Regions from separate parts of the Zestomonas ipomoeae genome, predicted to be linked through region 3. Evidence: predicted binding sites of a transcription regulator. Region 3 holds the regulator's gene; each other region holds the start of a gene.
The links. The regulator FliA, encoded in region 3, starts transcription of late flagellar genes. The targets are predictions, from matches to a motif close to CTAAAGTTTNNNNNNNNNNNGCCGNTAA.

Region 1 (7,916 bases), on a different contig from region 3:
TGACCGGCGCACTGACCGGCTGGCAATCCTACCGCTCCGGGCACCTCGCCATCGAGCAACTCGCGCGCAACCAGTTGACGGTGATCCGCGACACCAAGAAGCAGCAGATCGAGGCCTACTTCGCCACCATTCGCAACCAGGTGCGCACCCTCGCCGACAGCACCATGACCCAGGACGCCATGCAGGGCTTCGCCCAGGCGTTCCGCGACTACCGCGGCCTGGGGGACGACCTGACGCAACAGAAGCAAGCCCTGGCCGGCTACTACGAGCGCGAATTCGGCCGCGTCTATGCCGAGCGCAACCCGGGGCAGGGCAACCCCATGCCCGGCTACCTGCAGACGTTGCCGGCCGATACCCTGGCCTTGCAGTACACATTCATCGCCGCCAACCCCAACCCGCTGGGGGAAAAGGATGCGCTCATCGATCCCGCCGACGACAGTCGCTACGGCGAACTGCACCAGCGCTACCACCCGCGCTTTCGCAACTACCTCAAGCGCTTCGGTTACTACGACATCTTTCTGGTCGAGGCGCAGAGTGGCGACATCGTCTACAGCGTGTTCAAGGAACTGGATTTCGCCACCTCGCTGAAGACCGGCCCGTACGCCCAGAGCAAGCTCGGCGAGGTCTTCCGGGCGGCCCTGGAAGGCGCTGACCCGGAGCGGGTTCCGCTGAGCGACTTCGCGCCCTACACGCCGTCCTACGAGGACCCGGCGGCTTTCGTCGCCTACCCGGTGCACAGCGACGGCCAGGTGCTCGGCGTACTGATCTTCCAGATGCCGATCGATCGCATCAACGCGGTGATGACCCATGACGGACACTGGAGCGAATCCGGCCTCGGTGCCAGCGGCGAGACCTACCTGGTCGGCGAGGACAAGCGTATGCGCAGCCAGAGCCGCTTCCTGCTGGAGGATCAGGCCGGCTACCTGCAAGCGCTGCGCGCGGCCGGCGTGGCGGCGGACCTGCTGACGCGGATCGAAGCCAAGGGCACCGCCATCGGCCTGCAACCGGTGGACAGTGCCGGCAGCCGCGCGGCGCTGGATGGCCAGAGCGGCTTCCTGATCTTCCCCGACTACCGCAACGTGCCGGTGCTGTCGGCCTTCACACCGCTGGACATTCCCGGCCTGCGCTGGGCACTGCTCAGCGAGATCGACGAGGCCGAGGCCTTCGCCGCCAGTGGCGAGCTGGCCCGTGAATCGCTGCGCAACGGCCTGCTGATCGGCCTGCTGATCTTGGTGGCCGGCAGCCTGGTGGGCTATCTGGTGGGCAATTGGATCACCCGGCCGATCGTCGCGCTGGCCGGCACTATCGGCCAGATCGAACAGCACGCCGACCTGACGCGTCGCCTGCCCGCCGAGAGCCAGGACGAACTGGGCGACGCGGCGCGGGCGATGAACCAGATGCTCGACAAGTTCCGCGCCATGATCGGCAAGATGATCGAGGCGGCGCAGACGCAGAACGCCACCACCGACGAGCTGGCCGCGCTGACCGTGCAGACCCAGCAGGGCGCGCTGCGCCAGGAGCAGGAAAGCGACCAGGTGGCCACCGCCGCCACCGAAATGGCCGCCACCATCGAGGAGGTGGCGCGCAGCGCCCAGGGTGCGGCGCAGGCCGCCCAGGAAGCCGACCAGGCGACCGCCGCCGGGCAGCGCATCGTTACCGCCGACATCCAGGCCACCGTCGAGCTGGCGGCAGAGATCGAGCAGGCGGTGGCGGTGATCCGGCGGGTCGACGAGGACTCCCTGCGCATCGGTGGCGTATTGGAGGTGATCGGCTCGATTGCCGAGCAGACCAACCTGCTGGCACTGAACGCGGCCATCGAGGCGGCCCGCGCTGGCGAGCAGGGCCGCGGCTTCGCCGTAGTGGCCGACGAGGTGCGTACCCTGGCGCAGCGCACCCAGCAATCCACCGCCGAAATCCAGGCGATGATCGAGCAGTTGCAGAAGGGCGCCAAGCAGGCGGTCGGCGTGATGAACCACAGCCATGAGCGCGCCCAGGAAAACGTCGCCACCGCCGGCGAAGCCGGCGAGGCGCTGGAACGCATCGCCGCCGCCGTGCACATCATCACCCAGATGAACGAGCAGATCGCCACCGCCGCCGAGCAGCAACATGTGGTGGCGGAAAGCATCAGCGGCAACATTCACAACGTCAGCGACGTGGCCAAGCAGAACGCTGCGGCGGCGACCCGCATGACCGAGACCAGCCTGCGGCTGGAACAGCTGGCCAAGGAGCTGCACGCGCAGGCAGCGCTATTCAAAGCATAAGTTGTTCGCAGAGGGCGGCTCCGCTTGGAGCCGCCCTGGCGCCAGCCTGCTGGCGAACCGTTGCCCATGTAGCACGCCTCGCGAGCGAGCACGCCCCCTGCGGGAAGGCCATGCGTGTGGGGGCGAATTCATTCGCCCCTAGCCAATAGCCGGATAGGCGCCAGTGCATCCGGGGCCGCCCGCTCCGATCTCAGTCGATCCGGCAGCTACCGTGATTGCGAACAGACCACTGGTCTGCCACTGGCTATGCTTTTGAACGGGCGCTCAAGGCCGGCGAAAAACTGACGATAAGGTCAACACCGATAGAGCTCTTGTTTTTTGTGCACAATACTGTATCCAATTGCTTCGCTCCCATGACAATAAATAGGTGACCCCGCATGCGCCTCTGGCAACGCAGCATTCAGTGGCAATTGATCCTCAGCATGGGCGCCGCCCTGCTGGCCAGCATTCTCATCGTGGTCGGCATCTACTCGGCGGTGGTCAATCGCCTGGCTGAGCGCTATCTGGTGGAAGAGGCGCTACCGGCCAGCATCCTGGCCATTCGCAACGACCTCGAACGGGTGCTTGCCGAGCCGCTCACCGCCGCCCGTGGCATCGCCGGCAATACCCTGGTGACCGACTGGCTGGTCAACGGCGAGGATGCCGCCCAGCGCGATGCCTTCGCCCGTTACCTGGCGGGTGTGCAGGCCCAGCAGAACGCCCTGGTGACCTTTGTCGTCGCCCTCGACAGCGGTAACTACTTCACCGGCAAGGGACTCAATCGCACCCTCAGCCGCGGGCCTGCGGACAACGCCTGGTTCTACGGCTTCGTCGACAGCGGCAAGGAACGCTCGCTGGATATCGACATCGACCAGAGCACCCGCCAGCCAACGCTGTTCATCAACCAGCGCGTGGCCGCCGGCGGCAAGACCCTCGGCGTGGCTGGCCTGGGCTTCAGCCTCACCGCGATGTCCGACATGATTCGCGACTTCCGTTTCGGCGAGGCAGGCCGGGTCTATCTGGTCAGTGCCGACGGGCGGGTCAAGGTGCACCCGCAATCCGAGTTCAATGACAACCGCGACCTGGCCCAACTAGTCGGCGCCGACGCCGCCGCCAAGCTGCTCGGCAAGTCTGGCGGTGCGGTGCACTTCGAGCGTGACGGCGCGGCCTACCTGGCCATCGCCCAGCCCTTGCAGGCTCTCGACTGGTTGCTGGTGAGCGAGGTGCCGGAGGCGGAAATCTACGCCGAGGCGCGCCAGGCACTGTGGATGACCAGCCTGATCGGCATCGGTGTGGCGCTGTTGTTCCTCGGCCTGGTGGTGCTGCTGGCTCGCGGCCTGGTGCGACCGATCCGCCAGGTCACCGCGGCGCTGGTGGAAATCGGTGGTGGCGGCGGCGACCTGACCCGGCGCCTGGATGAGTCCCGGGGCGACGAGCTGGGCGACCTGGCCCGAGGCTTCAATCGCTTCCTGGAAAGCCTGCGGTCGCTGATCGGCGACGTGCTGGCTACCAGCGAGCGGTTGCGCACCGCGGTCGGCGAAGTCGCCCAGGTGGTGGAGAACACTGCCGGTCGCGCGGGCCAGCAACAGGAAATGACCGACATGGTTGCCACCGCCGTGCACGAGATGGGGCTGACGGTGCAGGAAATCGCCCGCAACGCCGGCAGCGCCGCCGAGGTGTCGCAGAATGCCCGTGACGAGGCGGTGCAGGCGCGCCAGGTGGTCGGCCAGTCGATCGCCCATATCGAGAAGATGTCCGGTGAGATCGGCGGCGCTGCCGAGGCAGTCGGCGAACTGGCCGAGCAGGTGGCGTCCATCGACCAGGTGCTGGCGGTGATCCGTGGCATATCCGAGCAGACCAACCTGCTCGCCCTCAATGCCGCCATCGAAGCGGCACGGGCTGGCGAGATGGGCCGCGGCTTCGCCGTGGTGGCTGACGAAGTGCGCACCCTGGCCAGCCGCACCCAGGCGTCCACCGACGAAATCCAGCAGATGATCCAGCGCCTCAAGCAGGGCGCGGAAACCGCGGTCAGCTCGATGCACGCCGGTCAGGCCGCCACCGGCACCGGGGTCGAGGCCAGCCAGCGCACCGGGCGGTCCCTCGGCGCCATCACCGAACAGGTGGAGAAGATCAGCGACATGAACCACCAAGTGGCTACCGCTACCGAGGAGCAGAGTTCGGTCACCGAGGAAATCAACCGCAATGTGCAGGGCATCGCCGACCTGGCCCATGCCACCGCCGATGAAGTGCGCAGTTGCCGCGAGGACTGCCAGACCCTCAGCCGCATGGCCGATGACCTGGCCAAGCAGATGGGCAAGTTCCGCCTGTAAGGCTAGCGCTGGCGAAGAGTCCTCCCCTCGGGAGGGCTTTTCGCTTGTGGGGGTGGTTCAGGCTTCCTGCGCGGCCACCAGGCGATCACGGCCCTCGGCCTTGGCCCGATAGAGCGCATCGTCCACCCGCTTGAAGAACTCCTCGGCGCTGTGGTCCCGCCTGCCGTCGAAGCAGCCCACGCCGATGCTGGTGGTCAGCGGCAACTGCATGCCCAGCAGCTCCACGCCCTGTTCGGCCAGGTCGCGGCGAAAGCGCTCGGCCAGCTGCCGTGCCTGCTCCAGCGGGGTATCCGGCATCAGCACGCCGAACTCCTCGCCGCCGAGTCGCAGCAACGCATCGCCGTCGCGGCGGAAGGTCTGCCGCATGCGCTCGGCGAAGGCTTGCAGGCAGGCGTCGCCAATGGCGTGGCCATGGCAGTCGTTGATTTTCTTGAAGAAGTCGAGATCCATCAGTACCAGCGACAGCGGGCTGTCGCGCCGCTGGGCGTTGGCCACCATCACGCTGAACAGTTGGTTGAACTGATAGCGGTTGCCCAGCAGGGTCAAGCTGTCGGTGCGGCTGAGCAGCTCGAACCGTTCGCGCTGCTCCAGCAACTGCTGCTCCATCAGCAGGTTGCCGCGATACTCGCGGTGGCTGCGACTGAGGGCGAGCGCCAGGTAGCCGATGTACACGGCGAGGGTGACGAAGATTGCATACTGTCCACGCCATTGCATCGCCAGCATCGTCATGCCCGGCAGATAGAACAGCAGGATGGAAAACAGGGTGCGTCCACGGCGCATCGGGAAGTTGTAGATGAGAGCGGTGCTGAAGGCCACGGTGCTGATGATGGCGATCATGCGCGAGTCGGCATCGCCGCTGTGCAACGCCCAGCCAGCCCCTAGCCCCCAGCCCAGCGCGGTCAGCATGACCAGCAGCCAGTGCCGGTCGATCCAGCGTTGCAGCGCTTGCGGCGTTTCCGGGTCCGGCAGTACGTGCAGCAGGCGCAGGGCCAGCAGCGCGGCGAACAGCGCGCTGCCGCACAGGCCCAGCGCCAGGTGCTCGCTCGGCCGTTCGTTGAACAGCCAGACGAACAGCCAGCCGATCAGGTAGAAGACCCCGCCCAGGCGTGTGCGCGTGCGCATGTCCTGGGCCTCGCGCCAGATTACGAAGGCGTGTGATTGCAGGGGCAGTTCGGAAACGGTCATGTGCTGGCGTCACATAAGGCGGCCAAGCCTAAGCATAGCTGCTGGGACGTCAGCTTTATGGCGTTCTGCCATTGCGGTTGCCTGGTGGCGATAAACGGTGGCGGTTTCGAGAGAAAGTCCTGGGTCAGCGCAGCAGCAACAGGGGCGTGCGCGTCGTGCAAAGCATGCTGGTGGTGGTGCTGCCCACCAGGAACTGGCGAATGCGCGAGTGCCCGTAGGCCCCCATCACCAGCAGGTCGATGTCGTGCTCGGCCTGGTAGTCGTGCAGCACCGGTTCGACCTCGCCGGAGCGTATCGCGCAGTGCGTTTCGATGCCCTTGTTCTCCAGCACCCGTCGCGCACCCTCGAGTTGCTCCCACGCGTCGCTGGTATCGGCGCCCACCATCAGCAGATGGACCGGCATGTCGCTGAACAGCGAGCTGGCGGCGATCATCTCGACACCCTTGCGGGTGGTGGCGCTGCCGTCGAAGGCAAGCATCAGGCTTTCCGGTGCGATGAAGCTGCCGGGCGTGACCAGGATCGGCCGGTGCAGGGTGCGGATCACCTTCTCCAGGTGGCTGCCGATCAACTGACTGACACGATCGCTGTCTTCCCCCTGGCGGCCGATCACCAGCAGGCGGATTTCGCCCTCCAGCTCGCTCAGGCAGTCGGCCAGGTCGCCATGGCGCTGGCGCAACTGCGGATTGGCGATGCCGTAGTCGGCGGCCCGTTCCTTGGCGGCTTCGAGCATCAGCCGGCCCTCTTCCTGCGCCAGCCGGCCGCGCTGTTCGTCCAGTGCCGCCAGCTGGGCGAGCAGGTGCTCGCGGCTGCCGAGGCCGATGTTGCCGCTCAGATCGCCCTTGGCCGGATACTGGTTGCGATCCAGCACGTGCAACAGACACAGCGGTGCGGCGAGGCGTTGGCTTGCCCAGGCCGCGTAATCGCATACCGCCGCGGCGGATTGGGAACCATCGATGCAGGCCGTTACATGGGTCATGGTCGTTCTCGCTCTCGCCTGGCCCCGCCATCAAGCGGGACGGATCAAGGGTCACCTTAGCAAGGGCCCCAATGAAATCAAAGGCGGCACGGAGGCGCAGTCAGCGCAGCTTGCCCTTTACATCCGCCAGGCTGCGTTCGAGGTCCCGGACCGAGCGCTGAGTTTCCTGCAGTGCTCGTTCCAGCGCCTTTATCGTCTCGGCCTGGGAGCGGACCTGTTCGACCAGGCGCTCGATATCCCGCGTCCCCACGGACGACACGCGGATCAGGTCGTCATCGTAAGGGCTCTTGACCAGCAGGCGGCCTTCGCCTTCGCGTGTTTCGATGCGAACCTCGGCCACGGCGGGTGCTATCGGCAGGCAGGCGAGTACCAGGAGGCCGACGAATCCGGTGCGAGTCAGCGTACGGAGAGTCATGGATGCTAGTCCTTGTGCGTGGTTCTGGGGCGACAGGTCACTCGCAGGCTGTTGGCGAGCGGTTCGCAATGGTACGTCACCGGCAGGAAGCGTTCGATCACCTGGATATTGCTGCGCAAATGATCGCTCAGCCGGTGGGTCGTGAACGCGCCGCCGCCGGCCAGGGCCATCGGCAGCAGCAACTGGTCGGCCAGATGTTCGCCCACCGCTGCCTCGCTCTGCAGCCAGGCGCGGGCTTCCTCGATGGCAATATCCGCGACCCGCTCGGCACGCAGGTTGGCTTGGCCGAAGGCACTGAACAGCTCGGTCACCTGCTCGCAGACGACCTCCAGCAGCAACGCGTTGCCCGGCCCGAACCCGCGGTCCAGCCCGCGAAAATGCAGGCAGTCCCGTGGCCACTTCAGCCGCTTGGCGACCCGTTCCAGTTCGCGCTCGGCCACATGGCCCGGAATGTCGCTGATCAGTGCGAAGGCATGCTGCTCTCGCTGCTCGCCGCGCTGCTCCAGGAGCAGCGGGCGCAGCGCAGCCGGGCTCACCGTGCACTCCAGTTCGCCGCCGCCTGCCGGCGCGAAGCCATGGCGCAGCAGGCGGAAGTCCACCTCTGCGCCCATACGCCGCAACAACGGCAGCCAGCTGCGCTCGATGAAGTCCGCCGGCGGCGCGGCCGGGTTGTGGGTGCCGCCGCTGATCGACACCCGGCTCGCCGCCGGTGCGCGCAGCAGCGCGGGCAACACGGTCTGCAACACCAGGGTGCAACTGCCAGCGCTGCC
Region 2 (7,916 bases), on a different contig from region 3:
CGACGCCGACCTGGCCGAGGCTATCGAGCACCTGGCCGGCCGGGTCGCGCAGCACCAGTGCATCGTTGCCATTGAACCAGCCACCGCCACTGCGCTGATCGGCGAGCGCCAGCAGAGCCGGTTCGGCGGCGGCATTGGCCAGCACGAACACATCGTTGGCAGCCACCTGGCCGTTCAAGGCGATGCTCAGCCCGGCCGAGGCCGAGCCGTTGAAGTAAAACTCCAGGCGGTAACCGGCCAGGTCCAGCGGCGCGTTCGAGCCGTTGTAGAACTCGACGGCCTTGTTGTTGCCGCTGCCTTCCAGGTATTCGGAAATCAACAGATCGGCGTGTGCAGGCACAGCGGCAGACGCCACCGCAGCCAACACCAGCGCAGCCAGACGATGCCGGCCCAGTAAACGATTGCGCATGAAATGCTCCTTAGCAGGCCGGCTGACGAATCCCCGGCGGCGATGTCCAAAAACAGGCGTGACCGGACATAGACCGCGCCGCGAGCAATCTGCTCTGCACAACTTCCGTATTGCTGCCATGCGTGCGCACCGATAGCCTGGGCACCGGTGTAACCCGCCGAGTTGACAGAACGGTTACCGGGTACCACCAACACGACAATCTGCGACCCCGTGCGCATACCGATTAAGGACCTGAGCCATGCTCAAGACACTGACCGCCGCCCTGCTGTTCGCCTGCGCCAGCTCAGCCCAAGCCGGAGTGATGATCAACAGCCCCTACTGGGTCGTCGCCCTGACCTGCTCGAACAACCCGACCTGCTACGCCGCCAGCAACGGCAGCTACACCGGCAGCCTGGAGCGCGCCAAGCGCTTCGACGAGGAAGCGCAGGTGCAGAAATTCGTCGCCAGCTTCACCAGCAGCCTGCGCGACAAGTCGCCGCGCATCGAGCAGCATCACGAGCGCCTCTGCGTCGAAGGAACCCCGGCCAACGGCCCGGCATGCTGATCGATACCCATACCCACCTGGATTTCCCGGACTTCGACGGCGACCGCCGCGAAATCCTCGACAGCTGCCGGGCGCACGGAATCGAGCGCGTCGTCGTGCTCGGTGTCGACAACAGCAACTGGCAGCGCGTGTGGGATCTGGCCTGTGCCGAGCCGGCAGTGCATGCCGCGCTCGGTCTGCACCCGGTCTACCTGCCGCAGCACCAGCCGCAGGACCTGGCGGCGCTGCGCGACTGGCTGGAGCGTCTGGCCGGCCACCCAAAGCTCTGCGCCGTCGGCGAATTCGGCCTCGATTACTACCTGGAAGACCTCGATCGCGAGGGCCAGCAACCGCTGTTCGAAGCGCAGTTGAAACTCGCCGTCGACTTCGAGCTACCCGCGCTGCTGCACGTGCGGCGCGCCCACGCCCAGACCGTCGCCACACTGAAGCGCTACAAACCGACGCGTGGCGGCATCGTGCATGCGTTTTCCGGTAGCTGGGAGGAAGCGCGGGAATACCTCAGGCTCGGTTTCAAGCTGGGCCTGGGCGGCGCTGCCACCTGGCCGCAGGCCAGGCGCATGCACCGGGTGATCGCGAAGCTGCCGCTGGATGCGGTGGTACTGGAAACCGACGCCCCCGACATGGCCCCAGCCATGTACCCCGACCAGCGTAACAGCCCGGCGCACCTGCCGGAGATCTGCGCTGCCCTGGCGCAATGGATGGGTATCAGCAGCGAGCAACTGGCCGAAGCCAGCACTCGCAATGCCCGTGAGCTGTTCGGCTGGCGCTAGGCTCCGTACGCCAGGCTGCCGCGCAGTCGATTCAGGAGAACGGCGGGCGCCGGAAACGCCCGCACAAGACGATCAGACGCGGAACGCGCCGATCAATTGCTTGAGTCGCACCACCAACTCGGACAGCTCGCGGCTGGCCCGCTCGGTCTGGTTGGCCCCCTCGGCGGTGCGCTCGCCAGCGCGGTTGATCTCGACGATGTTCTGGTCGATATCGTGGGCCACCGCCGTCTGTTCCTCGGCTGCCGTGGCGATCTGCTGGTTCTGGTCGACGATCATGCCCACCGCGCCGAGAATGTTCTCCAGCGCCTGCTGCACCTGGGCGGACTGGCTGACCGTGCCGTCGGCCATCTGATGGCTGGTGTGCATCGCCTTCACCGCCGCACCGACCCCGCCCTGCAGCTTGGAGATCATCTGCTCGATCTCCTCGGTGGATTGCTGGGTACGCTTGGCCAGGTTGCGCACTTCGTCGGCCACCACCGCGAAACCGCGCCCCTGCTCGCCAGCACGAGCCGCTTCGATGGCGGCGTTCAGGGCCAGCAGGTTGGTCTGCTCGGCAATGCCCTTGATCACGTCCAGCACCTGGCTGATGGCCTTGCTGTCGTTGGCCAACTGATTGATCACTGTCACCGACTGTTCGATCTCGCCCGCCAGGCGCTGGATGCTGCCGACCTGGGACTCGACCAACGCCCGGCCACTGACCGTTTCCTGGTTGACGCTCTGTGCACTGCCCACCGCCGCGGCGGCGCTGCTGGCCACCTCCTGGGCAGTGGCGGACATCTGGTTCATCGCCGTCGCCACCAGTTCGATCTGGCTGCGCTGGCTGGCCACCGACTGGTTGCTCTCGCCCGACACCACTTCCACCCGGTCTGCCTGGCGCTCCACCTCGGTGACGGTCTGCCCCACCAGTTCGATGAGATCGTGGATCTTCACCACGGTGGCGTTGAACACCTGCCCCAGTTCGCCCAGCTCGTCGCGACTCTGGGCATGGAAGCTCACCGTCATGTCGCCGGCGGCCACCTGGTTCAGGACCTGCCCCAGGCTCTTCAACGTACTGCGGGTCGACACGTAGAAGCCGCCGTAGAGATAGACGATCAGCAGGAAAGTCACCACCAGCGCGACCACCAGCAGTACGGTCTGCGTGCGATTCTCCTCCAGCCTTACCTGCAGCTCGCTGTCGAGGAACGCCAGCGCAGCGTCGTTGAGCTGGTAGGTCTTGTCGATGGATTCGCTGGCGCGGTCATAGAACTGTTGCCAGGGGGTATCCAGGGTATCGGCGATGATCACCTGGTCTTCGAAGAGCTGCGCGGCCTCCTTCAGCGTCTCGCGACTGGCGGCGGCCTGCGCCCCCATGGCCGTCCGTGCCGCCGGGCTGCTCTCCACCACGTCGCTGAGGACCACGCCATATTCGGCGTGCAGTTTTTCCAGTTGCAGCAACAGGTCGTCCAGCTGATTGCTGGCGGCCGAGTTGAGAAAGCCCTGGCCCAGCGAATAGGCGCCAACCGCACGGCCCTTGGCGATGGTGCCGGTAACCACCGGCGTCATGGTGGTCACCAGCTCGGCTACCTGACGTACCTCGCGCTGGCGGTCCTGGCTGAGGCCGGCCTGGCCGGACACGAACTTGATGAAGACCTGCGCATCGCCCAACAGCTTCTCGACGATGGCCGCCTTGCTTTGCAGGGACGTTTCCGCGGCCCTGGCGCTCTGCAGCGCCGTCAGCATCTCGTCGCGCTTGGCATTGAATTCGGCCACCTGCTCGGCCTCGGTGAGCACCGGTTGCAAACCGTTCAGCCGCTCGGCCAGACGGCTTTCCAGCGTCTTGACCCGCGTCTCCAGGTCGCCCGCCTGCCCCGATTGGCCGATGATGGCATTGATCTGCGCCAGGTCGCTGAGCGTCTCCAGGTCACGCCGCAGCTCGAGGCTGGCGCCGATCAGGCCCAGGCTCTCCAATTCGGTGTGGGTGCTGGTTACCTGACGATACGAGTCACGCACCAAATAGAAGTTGGTGATCAGCATGGGCAGGAAGAACAAGACGCTGATCAGACTGAACTTCATACCGAAACTCAGGCGGTTCATCAGCGCGATGGCCGGATACAGCACGGTCTTCACAGGACGTCTCCCGTTCTCATTATTGTTTTGCGACTCGACGGCTCGATCCAGGCGGCAGCCCTTCCGTCCTCAACGCCTGCCGCGACCCGGCTTGCCTGACGGCAAGCGCGTTTCGTGACTGGGTTCGCAGAGTACCAGTCGATTCAGGCACTCTGATATACCGGATATCGGCTCGGCTTTCTGTAACTTAAGGTTAACTATGCGCACACCACTACGCCTCGGCATTGACCTGGGTGGCACCAAGATCGAAATTCTCGCGCTGGAAGAAAGCCGCGAGATACTGCGCCGCCGCATACCGACACCGCAGGGCGACTACCCCGGCACCCTGAGCGCCATCGCCGCCCTGGTGGAACAGACGGAGCGCGACCTGGGCCGGTCCGGCAGCGTCGGCATCGGCATTCCCGGCGCGCGCTCGCCGGATCACGGGCGCATCAAGAACGCCAACTCCACCTGTCTGATCGACCAGGACCTGCAAGGCGACCTGGAACGGCTGCTCGGTCGCCCCGTGCGCCTGGCGAACGACGCCGACTGCCTGGCCCTGTCGGAGGCCAGCGATGGCGCCGGGGCGGGAGCCAGCAGCGTCTTCGCCGCCATTCTCGGCACCGGGGTCGGCGCCGGCATCGTCATCCACGGCAGGCTACTCGATGGCCCGAATGCTATCGCCGGCGAATGGGGCCACAACCCGCTGCCCTGGCGCTGCGTCGAAGATGGCCCTGCGCGGCCGTGCTACTGCGGCCAGGAGGATTGCATCGAGACCTTTCTCTCAGGCCCGGGCTGGGCAGCTCGCAGCGGGCTAGGTATCGACGCCGAGGCGCTGGCGCGCGCGGCCGAACATGGCGAGTCACAGGCGGCAGAAGCCCTGGCGCGCTACTGCGATCAACTGGCCCGCAGCCTGGCGATGGTGATCAACCTGCTCGATCCACAGGTGATCGTGCTCGGTGGCGGCCTGTCGAGGATTTCCGAGCTGTACCGACAGGTGCCGCCTTTGCTGCCCCGCTACGTGTTTTCCGACAAGGTCAACACTCCGTTGCGACCTGCCACCCATGGCGACTCCAGCGGGGTACGCGGTGCCGCCTGGCTCTGGGACGACGCCCCGTCACAAAGGTAAGAGCCATGCCGGGCGCCTCAGATCACCAGCGTCCACACCGCGAAGCCGGCGTACCAGAGCACCGCCGCCCGCACCAGCAACTGCCAGAGTTCGTCCAGCGTGGCGACGCCTCGCTCGCCAAGCACCGGCTCTGGTGTTTCGCCGGCTGCACGGCCGGCATTGATCACCAGTTGCGCGGCGGAAATGTCCCAGCTCAACAGTTCATGCAGCACGACCCGGCTGACGGCGGCAAAATTGCCGACCAAGGCGAAGCTGGCCGCCAGCATGCGCACCGGTAGCCAGTCGAAGGCATGGCGCAACTGCACCGCACGCTCACGCAGCGCGTCCTGACGGGCATGCTCGGCGCACAGGGCGAGCAGACGATAGGCCAACGCCGCCACCGGCCCGAGCAGCGCGTACCAGAAGATCACCGCGAAAAAGCTCTGATAGGCCTGCCACACCAGGTAGCCCTGCACCCGCAACAACAGCGCCCCGCCCTCGTCCGCATCGAGTGCCAGATCGCGTTCGGCAACATGGTAGGCCGCCTGGCTGTCGCCACGTCGCCACGCATCGCGGAACGGTCCCAGGGCCGTCAGCACATCGCCGCGGCCCAGGCTGTAGATCACCACCAGCAGATGGACCGGCAAGGCCAGCCAACCGTAGGCCAGCGGCTTGAGCAGCAATAGCAGCAGGGCCAGCAGCACTACCGGCAGCAATACCAGCAGTGCCAGCCCCAGCCATGGCGCTTGCGCCAGCCGTGGACTGGCCTCCACCCATGCCAAGCCTCGCAACCAGGGACCGTCATGCTGAATGCGCTGGCGCCAAGCGGAAAACTTCTCCACCCATAGCACCAGCAACAGGACCAGAAAGCTCATCGCCTATTCTCCTTGCTCTCGTAGCGCCTGGCGCAGGCGCTCCCAGTCGAACGCCGGACCGGGGTCGGTCTTGCGCCCCGGCGCGACGTCGCTATGGCCGCAGATGCGCTGCACGGTTATCGCCGGGTAGGCTCTTTGCAACGTGCGAGTCAGGTCCGTCAGCGCCGTGTATTGCTCATCGCTGAAAGGCAGTTCGTCGGTCCCCTCCAGCTCGATGCCGAGGGAAAAATCGTTGCAGTTCTCGCGCCCCGCAAAGCGCGAAGCACCGGCATGCCAGGCACGATCCAGGCAGGAGACGAACTGGGTGATGGCCCCGTCGCGCTCAATGAAGAAGTGCGCGGAAACCCGAAGTTCGGCTATCTCGGCGAAATAGGGATGCTCGTCGATGCGCAGGCGGTTCTGAAAGAACTCCTGCACCTTGCCCGTACCGAACTGGCCAGGCGGCAAACTGATGTTATGCACGACCAGCAGGGACACTTCTCCGCCGGGTCGCGCATTGAAATTCGGCGAGGGACAATGACGAACGCCCGGGCACCAGCCGCTAGCGGAATCCAACTGCATGAAAGGCTCCTAGAACTGCATTCACTCTACCCGCTTTCGACAGGTTCGAGTCATTCCAGAGGCTAGAGTAGCGAACGGGTTGAGCCAAGCACGAAAACGCGGCAATGGCAACGAGATCGCCGGCATAGCCCCGTCGGCAACGGCAGCCCCGAAACGCAAACGCCCGGCACAGGCCGGGCGCTTTTGCTGCGCGGAAACCCTCAGGCGCCCTTGAGGCGACGCAGGTTGCCGATCACCGACTCCAGCGCGCGATCGAACAGCAAGGCATCATCGAGCAGGCGCAGGGTTCCGCGACGGAACTCCACCGCCAGCCCCATGCGGGTCTTCTCCAGCACCTTCATGCCGGTACGGTTGACGAAGATGAACTTGCCGGTGGGCTTGATCACCGCCGCTAGCTTGCAGCGCAGGCGATGTTCGTCATCCTCCTGGAACTCCACCCAGCTACCGACACGCAGGCTGTCCACCTGCTGGGCCAGCTCGTCGTCCTCTGCCAGGTCGACCTCAGGCTCCTCGGTGGTACGCTCACCACCCGGTGCCTGCAACACGATCTCCTCGACCACCTCGACCATGGCCGCCGGCTCGGCGACCGACTCCTCGGCAGCGCCCTCGGCATCAGCCTCCTCCAGCAGGGCATCCGCGGATTCCGGCTTCGATTCGGCATCCGCGCGCTTCAAGCGCTGCAGGGCCTGCACATGCAATGCCTCCAGCTGGCTGAAGAATTCGCTGGTGGAGAACGGATCGAACGCCGCGGCGGACAGGCCATCGCGCAGCGACTTGAGCAGCCCCGGAACCAGTTCAAGCAAGTGCAGCCGCGCTTCCGGATCTTCGTGGGGCTCGACACTCCAGATCAAGTCGTCCATGGTCTTCAACGCCTGCTGCCATTCGGCGGACTCTACGCCCTGCTTCAGGCACGCGAGCATCATCACCTTGCTCCAGGCTTCCTGCAGCAGCCGCACCACCACTTCCGGCATGGTCTTGCCGAGCAGTCGCTCGTTCAGCGCCTGCTCCACCTGCTGGCGGGCCAGCTCGGCCTTGGCGCGACCTTCCTCGGCATCGCGGGTACGCTGCTCGAGCAATTCGCTGCGGCGGCGCTCGTCACCGGTAAAGGCCAGGAAATCGGCCAGCAGTTCGGAGAAAATCGTCGGATCGTCGGTGAAATCGTTCAGCAGACGCTGCACCACCTGCTCGATGCGCAGGTACAGCGCATCGCGCTGGGCATCGTCCTGCTCGCTCCAGCCCAACGCAGCCGAAGCGATTTCATTGAGCAGCCGACGCGCCGGATGGCTGCCACGACTGAAGAAGGTCTTGTCCAGCACTGCCACTTTCAGCATTGGGATCTGCAAGCGGCCGATCAGGGCTTTCAGCGAATCCGGCAATACGCGGTCGTCGAGAATGAACTCGAACAGCATCGACACCAGGTTGATCACATCCTCGTCGATCTCGCCCACCACCCGTGCCTTGCCGCTCTTGGCACTGGCACGACTGAGCAGGTTGCCCAAATGGTCGCGCACATCGAAATCGTCGGCGCGCTGTTCGGGAAGGTGCTGCTGCAGATGGGAAAGCA
Region 3 (7,916 bases):
ACCGTGCCGGCAAGGGCAAGCGGCCCGGACCGTTGCCCGACCTGCCGATTCCACCGGATTTGCGGCGCGACGAATAGCGCTCCCGCGTAGCAGTGGCTGCACGGGAGCGGCAGCCTTACTCGATGACGCCGCAGGCTACGCGAGCGCCGCCGCCACCCAGGGGTTCGGGTTGGTCCGAGTGGTTATCGCCGCCTTGGTGAATCATCAATGCATGGTCTTTGAGCTGGTCGAGGCTGGTCAGGCGTGGGGCCAGTACGGGTTGATTCGCCTTGCCGTCAGCTGTGACCAGCAGTGTCGGCAGGTCGCCCAGGTGGCCTGCGCCCCAGGGTTCGCCGTGCTTGCCGCTGTTCTTCGGGTCCCAGTGGCCACCAGCCGCGACCGCGGCGGCTGGCTTGCCATCCTTGTCGGCAGGGGCGCAGCTCGGGTTGGCGTGGACATGGAAGCCGTGAATGCCCGGTTGCAGGCCGCTCAGGTCGGGCCTGAAAACCAGGCCGTGCTCGCTGGGTTCGACGGTGACGGAGCCAATCTCCGAGCCCACGCCCTTGGCATCGACAGTGTGAACGGCGATGGACAGCGACTCGGCATGCAGCGCCGTGGAGCAAGCGGCGAGAAGGGCCGCGGTGATCCATTTCTTCATGGTGAAACTCCTTGTTTGGCAAGTGAGTACTGCGAGCGCCGGGCTCGCAGGGGCTAAGACTACCGTGGTCCTGCTCGGTTCGTGCCGTTGCGTGGCTACTTCTGTGAAGGCTTTCATTTCAATGGTTTAGCTAACTTGGAAAGCTTCTTGCACAAGCTCCCGGCATGACGCCTGCTGCGTCAAAAGATTGTTCGTATCGGTACGGGAGAATCGGGTGGATCGCACGCAACTGCTAACCAATATGCGCGGCCTGGGCCGTGGCAACCTGGGGGTGCCGATCCTGCTGCTGGTGGTGCTGGGCATGATGACCCTGCAGGTGCCGCCATTCCTGCTGGACGTGTTCTTCACCTTCAACATCGCCTTGTCGATTGTCGTGCTGCTGGTCGGCGTGTATGCCTTGCGCCCGCTGGATTTCGCCGTTTTCCCCACCATTCTGCTGGTCGCCACGTTGCTGCGCCTGGCCCTGAACGTCGCGTCCACCCGGGTCGTCCTGTTGCATGGCCATGATGGCGGCGATGCCGCCGGCAAGGTGATCCAGGCGTTCGGCGAGGTGGTGATCGGCGGCAACTACGTAGTCGGCGTGGTGGTGTTCGCCATCTTGATGATCATCAACTTCGTCGTGGTCACCAAGGGCGCCGGGCGTATCTCCGAGGTGAGCGCGCGCTTCACCCTGGATGCCATGCCCGGCAAGCAGATGGCCATCGATGCCGACCTCAATTCGGGGTTGATCGACCAGCCGGAAGCCAAGAAACGCCGCGCCGAAGTGGCCCAGGAAGCCGACTTCTACGGCTCCATGGACGGTGCCAGCAAATTCGTGCGCGGCGACGCCATCGCCGGCCTTCTCATCCTGTTCATCAACCTGATCGGCGGTGTCGCCATCGGCATGGCACAGCACTCCATGGGCTTCGCCGACGCCGGCAAGATCTATGCGTTGCTGACCATCGGTGACGGCCTGGTGGCCCAGGTTCCGTCGCTGCTGTTGTCCACCGCCGCGGCGATCATGGTGACGCGGGTGTCGACCTCTGAAGACATGGGCCAGCAGGTCAATCGCCAGATGTTCGCCTCACCCAAGGCGCTGGCGGTGTCGGCGGCGATCCTGATCTTCATGGGCCTGGTGCCGGGCATGCCGCATGTGGCGTTCATCGGTCTGGGCCTGATCTGCGCAGGCGGCGCCTACTGGATCTGGCACCGGCAGAAGCAGGCCAAGCAGGTGGCCGAGGTGGAAGCCAAGCGCCAGCAGGAACTGTTGCCCGCGCAGAAGGCCCAGGAAGTCAAGGAACTCGGTTGGGACGACGTCACGCCAGTGGACATGGTTGGCCTGGAGGTTGGCTATCGGTTGATTCCACTGGTGGATCGCAACCAGGGTGGCCAGTTGCTGGCGCGCATCAAGGGGGTACGCAAGAAGCTGTCCCAGGAAATGGGCTTTCTCATGCCCTCGGTGCACATCCGCGACAACCTCGATCTGCTGCCCAATGCCTACCGCCTGACCCTGATGGGCGTCAGCGTGGCCGAAGCCGAGGTCTATCCGGATCGCGAGCTGGCGATCAACCCAGGTCAGGTATTTGGCACGCTCAACGGTATCGCCGCCAAAGACCCGGCGTTCGGCCTGGAGGCGGTGTGGATCGACCCGACCCAGCGCGACCAGGCGCAATCGCTCGGCTACACCGTGGTGGACGCCAGCACGGTGATCGCCACCCACCTCAACCAGGTGCTGCACAAGCACGCTCATGAGCTCCTGGGGCATGAGGAGGTCCAGCAATTGATGCAATTGCTGGCCAAGAGCTCGCCGAAGCTGGCCGAGGAGCTGGTGCCGGGCATGGTGTCGCTGTCCACCTTGCTCAAGGTACTGCAGGCGTTGTTGCAGGAGCAGGTGCCGGTGCGCGACATCCGCACCATCGCCGAGGCCATCGCCAACGTCGCGCCGAAGAGTCAAGATCCCGCCGCGATGGTGGCCGCGGTGCGAGTCGCGTTGTCCCGCGCCATCGTGCAAAGCGTGGTGGGGCTTGAGCCGGAGCTGCCTGTCATCACGCTCGAGCCAAGGTTGGAACAGATATTGCTGAACAGTCTTCAGAAGGCCGGTCAGGGCAGTGAAGAGGGCATCCTCCTCGAACCCGGCATGGCCGAGAAGCTGCAACGCTCCCTGGTGGAGGCGGCGCAGCGCCAGGAGATGCTCGGCAAGCCGGCAATATTGCTGGTAGCCGGTCCGGTCCGGGCTATGTTGTCGCGATTCGCTCGCCTCGCAGTGCCGAACATGCACGTGCTGGCGTACCAGGAAATACCCGACAACAAGCAGGTCACCATCGTCGCCACTGTGGGACAGAACTGAGGTCCATAGGCCATGCAAGTCAAACGCTTCTTCGCCGCCGATATGCGTCAAGCCATGAAGCTGGTTCGCGATGAACTCGGCGCAGATGCCGCCATCATCGGCACACGCCGGGTTGCCGGCGGCGTCGAGTTGACCGCTGCGCTCGATTACCAGCTGCCGCCGGAGCCGGTTCGCCAGCCGAACCCGGCGCTGGAGGCCGAGCTGCGCAGGACTCAGGCGAAGATCGCCTCGGCCCAGGCCGAACTGGCCGGCAGTGCAGCGACTGCCGGAAAGGACCGCCAACTGCTTGGCGCTTCGGCTCCGGCACCCAAGGCCAAGCCTGCCGTGGCTCCGGCCCCGACACCACGGCCGGTAGCAGCGGCCGCGGCGAAGCCGGCGGCCGATCAGCGCGTGCTCGACGCGATGCGTTTCGAGCTGCACGGCCTGCGCGAGCTGATCGAAGTGCAGCTCGGCTCGATCGCCTGGGGCCAACTGCAGAACCGCCGTCCGCAGCAGGCCAACCTGTGGCGCCGCCTGCAGCGCATGGGGCTTTCCGCCGAACTGTCCCGCGCCCTGCTGGACAAGGTCGCCAACGTCCAGGAGCCGCGCCAGGCCTGGCGCATGCTGCTGGCCCACCTGGCTCATGCGATCAAGACGCTGAAGCAGGAACCGCTGGAGGAGGGCGGGGTGATCGCCCTGGTCGGTCCGGCCGGAATGGGTAAAACCACTACGCTGGCCAAACTGGCGGCCCGTTATGTGCTCAAATACGGCGCCCAGCACATTGCGCTGGTCAGTCTGGACAGCTATCGCATCGGTGCCCAGGAGCAGCTCAAGACCCTGGGGCGCATCCTGAATGTCTCGGTGACCCAGGTGGATCCAGGCCAGTCGTTGACCCAGGCCCTGGCGCCGTTGGCGAAGAAGCGCGTTGTGTTGATCGATACCGCTGGCCTGCCGGCCAGCGATCCGGCCTTGCGCATGCAGTTGGAAACCCTGGCCAGCCGGGGGGTGAAAGCAAAAAATTATCTGGTTTTGGCGGCCACAAGTCAGAGCCAAGTGCTCAAGGCGGCCTACCATAGTTATAAGCGCTGCGGTCTGTCCGGTTGCATTCTGACCAAGCTGGACGAGGCCGCGAGCCTGGGCGAGGTGTTGGGGCTGGCTATTGGCCAGCGTCTGCCGGTAGCCTACCTGACGGACGGGCCGCGCATTCCGGACGATCTGCACCTGCCGCGCAGCCACCAACTGGTGAGCCGGGCCGTCAGCTTGCAGGCACCCGAGGAGCCGAGCGAGGAAGCCATGGCCGACCTGTTCGCCGGCCTGTATCACAACCCGCCGCGCCGCGCCGGGTAGTCAGCGCAGAGGATTTCAACGATGCCTCAGTCGCAGCAAGACAAGGTGTGTAGAGAACATGGGTAGTATGCATCCCGTACAGGTGATAGCGGTGACCGGCGGCAAAGGCGGCGTCGGCAAGACCAACGTGTCGGTCAATCTGTCCATGGCCCTGGCCGATCTCGGTCGGCGGGTCATGCTGCTGGATGCCGACCTGGGGTTGGCCAACGTCGATGTCCTGCTCGGCCTTACGCCGAAGCGCACGCTGGCCGACGTCATTCACGGCGAATGCGAGCTGCGTGACGTGCTCCTGCAAGGCCCCGGCGGCATTCGCATCGTGCCCGCCGCTTCCGGCACCCAGAGCATGGTGCAGCTCTCGCCGCAGCAGCATGCCGGGCTGATCCAGGCCTTCAGCGACATCAGCGACAACCTCGACGTGCTGGTGATCGACACCGCCGCAGGCATCGGCGATGCGGTGGTCAGCTTCGTTCGCGCCGCCCAGGAAGTCATCGTGGTGGTTTGCGACGAGCCGACCTCGATCACCGATGCCTACGCGCTGATCAAGCTGCTCAATCGCGATTACGGCATGAGCCGCTTCCGTGTGCTGGCCAATATGGCCCATAGCCCGCAGGAGGGTCGCAATCTCTTTGCTAAGCTGACCAAGGTCACTGATCGTTTTCTCGATGTGGCCCTCCAATACGTAGGGGCGATTCCCTATGACGAGTCGGTACGCAAAGCCGTGCAGAAGCAGCGAGCGGTGTATGAGGCGTTCCCCCGCTCGAAGTGCGCCCTGGCGTTCAAGGCGATTGCCCAGAAGGTCGACACTTGGCCGCTTCCGGCCAATCCGCGCGGCCACCTGGAGTTCTTCGTCGAGCGCTTGGTGCAGCCAGTAGCAGATTCATCCGTATGACAGCAGCCAGTGGACTTCGTATGTACAACAAGGCACAGGCGAAGGACTCGCAGCATCAACTCATTGAGCGCTATGCCCCGTTGGTCAAGCGCATTGCCTATCACCTGCTGGCGCGTCTGCCGGCCAACGTGCAAGTGGATGATCTGATGCAGGCTGGCATGATCGGCCTGCTCGAAGCTTCGAAGAAATACGATGCTGGCAAGGGGGCCAGCTTCGAAACCTACGCCGGTATCCGCATCCGTGGCGCGATGCTCGACGAGGTGCGCAAGGGCGACTGGGCGCCGCGTTCCGTGCATCGCAACACCCGCATGGTGAGCGACGCCATCAAGGCAATCGAGGCCAGAACCGGTCGAGACGCTAAAGATCAAGAGGTTGCGGCCGAACTCCAATTGAGTCTCGAAGATTACTACGGCATTCTGAGCGACACTTTGGGCAGCCGTTTGTTCAGTTTCGACGATCTCCTCCAGGACGGCGAGCACGGTGGGCTGCGCGAAGACGGCGGCAGTACGCAACCCGAGCCTGCGAGCGAGTTGGAAGACCAGCGCTTCCGCCTGGCGTTGGCCGAAGCCATCGAGAACCTTCCAGAGCGCGAGCGCCTGGTTTTGGCGCTGTACTACGACGAAGAACTGAATCTCAAAGAAATCGGCGAGGTACTGGGCGTCAGCGAATCGAGGGTCAGCCAGTTGCACAGCCAGTGCGCCGCGCGTCTGCGGGCGCGCCTGAGCGAGTGGCGGGCAAGTTGAAGAGCAAGCCGGTTTCGCGATTAAACGGCGTTCTCAGGAACTGAGTGCGTTAGGACTGTACGGAGGTCGACTTGGACAAGAACATGAAAATCCTCATCGTTGACGACTTCTCAACGATGAGACGGATCATCAAGAACCTGCTGCGCGACTTGGGGTTCACCAATACCGCAGAGGCCGACGATGGCACCACCGCGCTGCCCATGCTGCAAAGTGGCAGCTTCGACTTTCTCGTCACCGATTGGAACATGCCCGGCATGACCGGCATCGACCTGCTGCGCGCGGTGCGTGCCGACGAGCGCCTGAAAACGCTTCCGGTGCTGATGGTGACCGCCGAGGCCAAACGCGACCAGATCATCGAAGCGGCCCAGGCCGGGGTGAACGGTTACGTGGTCAAGCCGTTCACGGCCCAGGTACTGAAAGAGAAGATCGAAAAGATATTCGAGCGGGTCAACGGCTGATGCCTGCCGCGAGGGCGCTATGGAACACGAAGACTCCCAACTGGGTGACGTTGAGTCGACCCTGAAAGCCAATGCCCGTGAGCTGGTCAATAGCCTGGAACGAGGCAATTTCAGCGAAGCGGTGCAGTTCATTCACGAGCTCAACAAAGTGCGTGATCGCGGCCTTTATCAAGAGGTCGGCAAGCTGACCCGTGAGCTGCACAACGCCATCGTCAACTTCCAGCTCGACCCTCGGGTGCCACATGCCAAGGAAGTCTCGCAGATCGCCGACGCGACCGAGCGCCTGAACTACGTGGTGCAGATGACCGAGAAAGCGGCCAATCGCACCATGGATTTGGTGGAGGAGTGCGCTCCGCTGGTCAACGATCTTAACGACGAGGCGCAGAGCCTGGGAGCCGACTGGGGCCGTTTCATGCGCCGGGAAATGAGCGCGGACGGTTTTCGTGAGTTGGCCAAGCGCATCGAACTGTTCCTGACCCGCAGCGAGCGCGACAGCGGCAAGCTCTCCAGCCACCTCAACGACATCCTTCTGGCGCAGGATTACCAGGACCTCACCGGCCAGGTGATCAAGCGGGTGACCCAACTGGTGACCGAGGTGGAAAGCAACCTGCTCAAGCTGGTGCTGATGGCCAGCCAGGTGGATCGCTTCGCCGGCATCCAGCACGATCAAGAGTCATTGCAAGCCGATCAGAAAAAACAACAACAAAAAGCGTCCTCCCAAGGTGAAGGTCCGCAGATTAATGCCGATAAGCGTGAAGACGTCGCGTCCAGCCAGGACGACGTCGACGATCTGCTATCCAGCCTGGGTTTTTAGGGGAGCATCCATATGAGCTTCGACGCCGATGAAGAAATCCTCCAGGACTTCCTGGTAGAGGCCGGCGAGATTCTCGAACAATTGTCCGAGCAGTTGGTTGAGCTTGAGAGCCGCCCGGACGACACGGGGTTGCTCAATGCCATTTTTCGCGGCTTCCACACCGTCAAGGGTGGGGCCGGCTTTCTCCAGCTGAACGAACTGGTCGAGTGCTGCCACATCGCCGAGAACGTCTTCGACATCTTGCGCAAGGGCGAGCGGCGCGTCGACTCGGAGCTCATGGATGTCGTCCTGCAGGCACTGGACGCGGTTAACGAAATGTTCGGCCAGGTGCGCGAGCGCACCGAACCGACACCGGCTTCCCCCGAACTGCTCGCGGCCCTGGCGCGCCTGGCCGAGCCGGCCGGTGCCGAGGAAGCCAGCGCACCGGCGGTGGAGGCTGAGCCAGAGCCGGAACCCGAACCGGAGCCGGTCGCTCCGGCGGCATCCAGCGACATCACCGACAGTGAATTCGAGAAACTGCTCGATGCCCTCGGCGACGAGCCTGCGCCGGCGGCCAGTGCGCCAGCGCCGGCAGCGGGCGGCGACGAGATCACCGACGACGAATTCGAAGCGTTGCTGGATCAGTTGCATGGCAAGGGGCAGTTCGCCGCCGCGCCGGCTGCCAAGCAGGCCGAGCCGAAGCCGGCGCCCCCTGTTGCAGAAACCCCTGCCGCCGGTGGCGAC
Region 4 (7,916 bases), 150 kb from region 3:
AGCGGTCGCAGGCGGCCGAAGCTGGTCCAGGGCAGGTCGAAGTTGAGCTGCGGCCACGCCAATTGGGCGGCGATGAGCACGCCGAGCCCCATCCCGACGATGCCCCACACCACCGTCATGATGGCGAATTGGCGGACCACCTTGTAGTTGTAGGCGGTACTGGTTGCTGTGTTCATGTATGGGTTCCCATCCACGGTTACGGGCAGATTGTTTTTTGGGTCCGGCCCTTGGCGGGCAGGATCGATCGATGCGAGGCAAAGCATGGGCAATGCGCAACGAGACGGTATTGACGGGGATCAATACCCACAGACTGCGAGTGGACAAGGCGACTGGCTATGGAGCCGGCCGGAAGGAAAGGCCACAGGCACCCTGATCCTGGCCCATGGTGCTGGTGCGCCGATGGATAGCCCGTTCATGGAGGACATGGCCCAACGTCTTGCCATCCGTGGGCTGGCGGTGGTTCGCTTCGAGTTTCCGTACATGGCGGCGAGACGCCTGAAGGGAGGCAAGCGACCACCGAATCCGCAGGCGCAATTGCTGGAGTGCTGGCGCCAGGTATACCGAGAGGTGCGACACCAGGTCACGGGGCCGCTGGCCATTGGAGGCAAGTCCATGGGCGGAAGGATGGCGAGCCTGCTGGCCGACGAACTGCTGGCCGACGCACTGGTCTGTCTCGGCTATCCCTTCTATGCCGCCGGCAAGCCGGAAAAGCCGCGGGTGGCACACCTGGCGTCGCTGCAGACCCCGACCCTGGTCGTGCAGGGCGAGCGCGACGCCTTGGGCAACCGGGCCAACGTGGAGAACTACGTGCTATCCGACAGCATTCGGCTGCACTGGCTGGAGGCGGCGGACCATGATCTCAAGCCGTTGAAGGCAACCGGATTGACCCATGCGCAGCATCTGGATAGCGCGGCGGAGGAAGTGATTGCGTTTCTGGCAGGGGCCGAGTCGACCGGATCCAACTGAAAAGCTGACTAAAGTCGCCTTTTCAGTTGGATGCTGGGCGTCGCTTCATCCGGTTGAAGGGAGGCTCACGAGCCTACATCAACGATTGAACCGCTCCACCAGCGAACTCTGGTTCTGCGCGGTCACCGTGAGTTCCTCGCTGAGGCGGGCGGTGTCGTGGGCTTCGCCGGAGGTCTTGTCGGCGAGTTGGGCGATGGTGCTGATGTTCTGGTTGATTTCCTCGGCCACTGCGCTTTGCTGTTCGGCAGCGGCGGCGATCTGGTTGGCCATGTCGGCGATGTTAGACACCGCATCGCTGATGCCGAGCAGTGCCTCGTCGGCCTGCTGCACGCGCTCGACCCCTTCGTCGGCCTCTTTGCGGCCGGTCTCCATGGTCTGCACCGCCTCTTCGGCGGTTTTCTGCAGTTTGGCGATCAGTTGGTGGATCTGTCCGGTGGATTCGGCAGTGCGCTGTGCCAGGGAGCGCACTTCATCGGCCACCACGGCGAAACCGCGACCCATTTCACCGGCGCGTGCCGCTTCGATGGCAGCGTTCAGCGCCAGCAGGTTGGTCTGGTCGGCGATGCTCTTGATCACATCGACCACGCCGCCGATCTCGTTGCTGTCCTGCGCCAGGCGAGTGACGGTCTCGCCGGTGCTGGCCACCGAAACCGACAACCGCTGGATCGCCTCGCGGGTTTCCGCGGCGACACGGCGCCCCTGGCTGGTCAGGCGATTGGCGTCCTGGGTGGCCTCGGCGGTACGGGCGACGTTGCTCGCCACTTCCTGGGTCGTGGCAGCCATTTCGTGGATGGCGGCGGCCACTTGCTCGGTCTCCACCCGCTGGCGATCCAGGCCGGTGGAGCTGCTGTGCGCCAGGGCATCGGCCTGGCGCGCTTGCCGGGTCAACTGCTCGGCGGTGTCCTGCAGGCGGGTCAGGCAGGTCTTCAGGCGGGCGTCCTGGCTGAGCATGGCCATTTCCAGGCGTGCCTGGTCGCCGCGGCTGTCGGTGTACATCTGCGCGATCAAGGGGTCTGAGGTGGCCTGCTCGGCGAGTTGCAGCAGGCGCTTGATGCCGCGGTTCTGCCAAGCCAGGCCGGCGAGGCCCAGGGGCACGGAAAGCAGGGCTGCCAGCAGGAAGCCCCAGTGGCTGTCCAGCCAGGCGCCGACCAGAAATCCGATCTGGCTGACCAGGATGAATGGCAGCCAGTCCTGCAACACCGGCAGCCATTTGTCGCGGCTCGGAATCGCCGATTTGCCGGAGTTTATCCGCTGGTAGAGCGTTTCGGCGCGTCGGATCTGTTCGGCAGTGGGCTTGATGCGTACCGATTCGTAGGCCACCACCTGGCCCTTCTCCAGAACCGGAATGACATAGGCGTTGACCCAGTAGTGGTCGCCGTTCTTGCAACGGTTCTTGACGATGCCCATCCATGGCCGCCCCTGCTTAAGGGTGTTCCACAGGTGCTCGAAGACCGCGGGCGGGACATCGGGGTGGCGCACCAGGTTGTGTGGCGCACGTAGCAGTTCTTCGCGGGAGAACCCGCTGATCTCGACGAACGCATCGTTGCAGTAGGTGATGACACCCTTGATGTCGGTGGTCGAGATGAGGCGCTGCTGGGCGGGAAAGGTGCGTTCCCGCTGGGTGATGGGCTGGTTATTGCGCATGGGGCTATCCGAATTGGCTGTGCCAGTTGATCGGCTGGCGAACAATGAACTTAAGGCGCTGCTCAAAGAGCGCAGTGTAACCGTATATGAACGGCTTCACATTTCTGGCGCCAGGATTACGCCGTTGCCGGGCGCGATCGGATTCGGTTGCGCCGGAACGCTTGGCGTTCCGGCGTTCGCTCAGGAGGCGATCAGTTGGCGCAACACGTAATGCAGGATGCCGCCGGCCTTGAAGTACTCCACCTCGTTGGCGGTATCGATTCGGCACAGCACGGGGAAGTTGGAACGTGAGCCGTCGCTGCGCTCGACCTCTATCGTCAGTAACTGGCGAGGTTTGATATCGACCGACAGCCCGCGGATGGAAAGCTTTTCCGTACCGCTGAGACCGAGCGTCTTGCGGTTCTGGTCGCCGACGAACTGCAGCGCCAGCACGCCCATGCCGATCAGGTTGGAGCGGTGGATGCGCTCGAAGCTTTCGGCGATCACCGCCTTGATGCCCAGGAGATTGGTGCCCTTGGCCGCCCAGTCGCGGGACGAGCCGGTGCCATATTCTTTGCCGGCCACCACGACCAGCGGCACGCCTTCGGCTTGGTAGCGCATCGCCGCGTCGTAGATCGAAAGCTTCTCGCAGCCGGGTTGATAGAGGGTGTTGCCGCCTTCTTCGCCGCCGAGCATTTCGTTCTTGATGCGGATGTTGGCGAAGGTGCCGCGCATCATGACTTCATGATTACCGCGGCGAGCGCCATAGGAGTTGAAGTCCTCGGGTTTCACCCCCAGCCCCTGCAGGTACAGCCCTGCCGGTGAGCTGGGTTTGATGTTGCCCGCCGGGGAAATGTGGTCGGTGGTTATGGAGTCGCCGAACAGGGCCAGGATGCGGGCGCCTTCGATATCTTTCGGCGGGGCCGGTGGCTGGTCGATATGGCTGAAGAATGGCGGGTTCTGCACGTAGCTGGAAGCGGGGTCCCACTGGTAGGTATCCCCGGCGTTGAAGGAAATGGCCTGCCAATGGGCATCGCCGCTGAACACGTCGGCGTACTGTTTGTGGAACATGGCGCCATCCACCGCTGAAACGGCCTGGGCCACCTCGGCGCTGCTCGGCCAGATGTCCTTCAGGTAGACCGGCTGCTCGTTGTCGTCATAACCCAGCGGCTCCTTGCTCATGTCGATGCGCGTGGTACCCGTCAGGGCGAACGCCACCACCAGCGGCGGAGAGGCCAGCCAGTTGGCCTTCACCAGCGGATGCACGCGTCCTTCGAAGTTGCGGTTGCCGGAGAGCACCGAGGAGACCGTCAGGTCGTTGTCGGTGATCGCCTGGGCGATAGGGGCGGGCAATGGCCCAGAGTTGCCGATGCAGGTGGTGCAGCCGTAGCCGACCAGGTTGAAACCCAGCGCGTCGAGATAGGGCGTCAGCCCGGCTTTGACCAGGTAGTCGGTCACCACCTTGGAGCCGGGCGCCAGCGACGACTTCACCCACGGCTTGCGCTGCAAACCGCGCTCGACGGCTTTTTTGGCCACCAGACCGGCGGCCATCATCACGCTGGGGTTGGACGTATTGGTACAGGAGGTGATCGCGGCGATCACCACGGCGCCGTGTTCCAGGGCGTAGTTCTCGTTGGCAACCGGGAAGGGGGTGTTGGCTTGCTGCTTCTTGCCGGAGGTTTCCAGCAACAGGTCGAACGCGGAGCCGATGTCCCACAGGTTCACCCGATCCTGGGGACGCTTCGGGCCGGCCAGGGATGGCTGCACGCTGGCCAGGTCGAGTTCCAGGCAGTCGGTGAACACCGGCTCCTCGGCATTGGCATCGCGCCAGAGGCCCTGGGCCTTGCAGTAGGCTTCCACCAGTTCGATGGCGTGCTCGTCGCGGCCGGAGAGGCGCAGGTAGTCCATGGTCACCGCATCGACCGGAAAGAAGCCGCAGGTGGCGCCATATTCCGGCGCCATGTTGGCCATGGTGGCGCGATCGGCCAGCGGCAGGTGATCGAGGCCGGGACCGAAGAATTCGACGAACTTGCCCACCACGCCGTGCTTGCGCAGCATCTGCGTCACCGTCAGCACCAGGTCGGTTGCGGTGACGCCTTCGTTGAGCCGGCCGGTCAGGCGCATGCCGATCACTTCGGGAATCAACATGGACACCGGCTGGCCTAGCATGGCCGCTTCCGCCTCGATGCCGCCGACGCCCCAGCCGAGCACGCCCAGGCCGTTGATCATCGTCGTGTGGGAGTCGGTGCCGACCAGGGTGTCGGGATAGGCATAGGTGAGGCCGTCTTCTTCGCGGGTCCATACGACCTGGGCCAGGTACTCCAGGTTGACCTGGTGGCAGATACCGGTGCCCGGCGGTACCACGCGGAAATTGTCGAACGCCTGCTGGCCCCAGCGCAGGAAGGCGTAGCGCTCGCCGTTGCGCTGGATCTCGAAGGCGACGTTATCGGAGAACGCCTGTGGCGTGGCGAAGTGGTCGACCATGACCGAGTGATCGATCACCAGGTCGACCGGCGACAGCGGGTTGATCTTTTGCGGATCGGCGCCGGCCTTGGCGACCGCGTCGCGCATCGCCGCCAGGTCGACCACGCCGGGGACGCCGGTGAAATCCTGCATCAGCACCCGTGCCGGCCGATACTGGATTTCGCGCTCGGAACTGCGAGTCTTCAGCCAGACGGCCAGGGCGGTGAAGTCATCGGCGCGCACCGTGCTGCCGTCTTCCCAGCGCAGCAGGTTCTCCAGCAGCACTTTCAACGAAGTGGGCAAGCGTTCGATTTCGCCCAGGCTCTTGGCCGCCTCGGGCAGGCTGAAGTAATGGTAGGTACGGCCACCGACTTCCAGGCTGCGGCGGCAGTTCAGGCTGTCCAGGGAAGGCATGCGCGTCTCCTTTTGCCCGCATTCATGGGATTGGCCCGGACCTGCGCAGTCCGGGGAATCGTCCGAGTGCCGGCGGCATTGGCAACCGCCGACGCTACTTCCGGGAGTCTTGAAGCTAGCTTGCTTTTACTGCCCCCGCCAACACTGGACCGGCCGGGGCGGGCGACGGTTCCCGGCTTTCTCGGTGCGCCGCCGCTCGCAGGGGCTGGCCGCAACGCCTATCATGCGCGGCCTGAGGAGAACTGCGAATGAATACTCTGCTGTTGCACTGCCGCCCCGGATTCGAGGGCGAGGTGTGTGCCGAACTGGCCGAACAGGCGGCTTGCCTGGACATTTCCGGCTACGCCAAGGGCAAGCCCCATAGCGCCTGTGCCGAATTCATCTGCCAGGAGCCCGGCGGGGCCGAGCGATTGATGCGTGGGTTGCGTTTCGCCCGGCTGATCTTCCCCCGGCAGTGGGCTCGCGGCGAGTTCATCGAGCTGCCGGAAGCCGACCGCATCAGCGTGCTGCTGGAGCGTCTGGCGGCCTATCCGGTCTGCGGCAGCCTGTGGCTGGAAGTGCTCGATACCAATGACGGCAAGGAGCTGTCGAATTTTTGCAAGAAATTCGAGGCGCCGCTGCGCAAGGCACTGCTCAAGGCGGGCAGGTTGGTGGAAGGGCCCGGCAAACCGCGCCTGTTGATGACTTTCAAGAGCGGCCGGGAAGTCTTTCTCGGCATCGCCGAGCCGGATAACTCGGCCCTCTGGCCGATGGGCATCCCGCGCCTGAAATTCCCCCGCGAGGCCCCCAGTCGTTCGACTCTCAAGCTGGAGGAGGCCTGGCATCAGTTCATTCCCCGCACCGAGTGGGATGCGCGCCTGGCCCCGGCAATGACGGCCGTCGACCTCGGCGCTGCCCCCGGCGGCTGGACCTGGCAGTTGGTCAACCGGCACATGCGGGTAATTGCCGTAGACAACGGTCCGATGGCGGAAAGCCTGATGGACTCCGGTCTGGTCGAGCATCAGCGTGCCGACGGCTTCACCTTCAAGCCACGCAAGCCGGTGGATTGGATGGTCTGCGACATCGTCGAGAAGCCGGCACGCAACGCCGCGCTGATCGAAACCTGGCTGGGAGAGGGCTGGTGCCGCGAGGCGGTGGTCAATCTGAAGCTTCCAATGAAGCAGCGCTACGCCGAGGTGCGCCGCCTGCTAGAACGCATCGAGCAGGGTATGGCGGCCCGCGGCCTGAAGGTGTCCATCGCCTGCAAGCAGCTTTATCACGACCGCGAGGAAGTCACCTGCCACCTGCGGCGCCTTTCCTGAGAGAGGCAGGACGGCTGTCAGGCTGGAAACTTTGTCGAAAAGCATCGACTTTTCGATAGATTAGCGACGCGCCGGGCTTTATCGTGGCGCACTTGCCAGGGGCGGGCGATCGCCGCGCCCCGGGGCAACCCCTAAAAACGAACTTCTCCCGTCTGAATGCATCGTCCGCGTCGCGGCGAGAAGGCCTGCTCCAAGCACAAGGAACCTCGGATGGATGCGCTGCTGATTCTCGGCGGATTGCTGCTGATTCTCGCCGGCCTGGTCTGGCTGGTCATGCTGGCTTTCGGTACGAGCCTGCTGTGGGGGCTCGGCAGCCTGGTGCCGCCGCTGACCCTTGTGTATGTGCTGAGTCACTGGCGCACGGCGCGCAAGGCCCTGGCCCTCAGCGCGCTCGGCTTCATCCCCCTGGTGGTTGGCCTGACCATGCTGGCGGGGCAGGACAGCGAGCGGCTCGAGGCCATCCTCAGTCTCAGCTGGCTCAAACCGGAAGCGCCGACGCCGAGCGACCTGAGCATCCAGCTGCATGGCGAACTCAACGGACAACCGTTTTCCCCGCGGCACGGCGAGTTGATCGATGGCACCTTGAGCCTGCGCGAAGGCCAGGACTTCTTTGCCAGCCGCGAGATCAGCATTCGCTTGCCCGGCCCGGTCAAGGGTCCCCTGAGCCTGGACGTGTTGCCGCAGGACAGCGGCAAGCAGCTGCCGGAAGTGGAGATCAGCTGGCTGCTGCCCGAGCAGGAGTTACCAGAAGCACGGCGCCTGACCCACGGCTATACCCTGCATCTGGATCTGCAACCGGAGCCGCCGAACAAGCTGGTCGGCGATTTTCACCTGGTGCTGCCGGCACAGTTCAACACCGCGCTGAGCGGCAAGGTCGAACTGTTCACCGACCGCCTGCGCTACCGCGACGGCGAAGTGGACACTCGTTACGACTCCCGCGATACCCTGGCCTATGTGATCGAGGACTATCTGCAGCGGCGTTTCGCCACGCGCGCGGTGGAAGCCATCGAGCTGCCGTCGGTCACTTGGCCGGCCACCGCCCTGGATCTCGAGGTCAAGGCGCGCATCGATGGCCAGGAGCAGACCGTGCCGGTCCTGCTGCACAAGTCCGAGCTGGCCGGCTGGGCGGTGACGGACGATCGCTATCCG

Region 1: the regulator FliA is predicted to act here: its motif matches at 2,525-2,552, upstream of ACWKV7_RS23780 (methyl-accepting chemotaxis protein).
Region 2: the regulator FliA is predicted to act here: its motif matches at 3,994-4,021, upstream of ACWKV7_RS23735 (methyl-accepting chemotaxis protein).
Region 4: the regulator FliA is predicted to act here: its motif matches at 2,638-2,665, upstream of ACWKV7_RS00910 (methyl-accepting chemotaxis protein).

What each region holds. Positions count from the first base shown of each region.
Region 1 is NZ_JBSKHQ010000022.1:19,141-27,056, forward strand. It holds gene ACWKV7_RS23775 (methyl-accepting chemotaxis protein) at 1-2,261, shown strand, start outside; gene ACWKV7_RS23780 (methyl-accepting chemotaxis protein) at 2,639-4,570, shown strand; gene ACWKV7_RS20170 (GGDEF domain-containing protein) at 4,628-5,755, opposite strand; gene ACWKV7_RS20175 (universal stress protein) at 5,880-6,731, opposite strand; gene ACWKV7_RS20180 (hypothetical protein) at 6,832-7,146, opposite strand; gene rtcA (RNA 3'-terminal phosphate cyclase) at 7,152-7,916, opposite strand, start outside.
Region 2 is NZ_JBSKHQ010000007.1:179,396-187,311, forward strand. It holds gene ACWKV7_RS10775 (ExeM/NucH family extracellular endonuclease) at 1-409, opposite strand, end outside; gene ACWKV7_RS10780 (hypothetical protein) at 648-953, shown strand; gene ACWKV7_RS10785 (TatD family hydrolase) at 947-1,723, shown strand; gene ACWKV7_RS23735 (methyl-accepting chemotaxis protein) at 1,796-3,829, opposite strand; gene ACWKV7_RS10800 (ROK family protein) at 4,029-4,937, shown strand; gene ampE (regulatory signaling modulator protein AmpE) at 4,955-5,791, opposite strand; gene ampD (1,6-anhydro-N-acetylmuramyl-L-alanine amidase AmpD) at 5,795-6,352, opposite strand; gene ACWKV7_RS10815 (DUF1631 domain-containing protein) at 6,553-7,916, opposite strand, start outside.
Region 3 is NZ_JBSKHQ010000001.1:357,273-365,188, reverse strand. It holds gene flhB (flagellar biosynthesis protein FlhB) at 1-77, shown strand, start outside; gene sodC (superoxide dismutase [Cu-Zn] SodC) at 116-637, opposite strand; gene flhA (flagellar biosynthesis protein FlhA) at 852-2,963, shown strand; gene flhF (flagellar biosynthesis GTPase FlhF) at 2,976-4,289, shown strand; gene fleN (flagellar synthesis regulator FleN) at 4,348-5,178, shown strand; gene fliA (RNA polymerase sigma factor FliA) at 5,175-5,921, shown strand; gene ACWKV7_RS01535 (chemotaxis response regulator CheY) at 6,005-6,379, shown strand; gene ACWKV7_RS01530 (protein phosphatase CheZ) at 6,399-7,193, shown strand; gene ACWKV7_RS01525 (chemotaxis protein CheA) at 7,206-7,916, shown strand, end outside.
Region 4 is NZ_JBSKHQ010000001.1:206,433-214,348, reverse strand. It holds gene ccoN (cytochrome-c oxidase, cbb3-type subunit I) at 1-176, opposite strand, end outside; gene ACWKV7_RS00915 (alpha/beta family hydrolase) at 262-966, shown strand; gene ACWKV7_RS00910 (methyl-accepting chemotaxis protein) at 1,045-2,610, opposite strand; gene acnA (aconitate hydratase AcnA) at 2,791-5,466, opposite strand; gene rlmM (23S rRNA (cytidine(2498)-2'-O)-methyltransferase RlmM) at 5,715-6,767, shown strand; gene ACWKV7_RS00895 (MFS transporter) at 6,978-7,916, shown strand, end outside.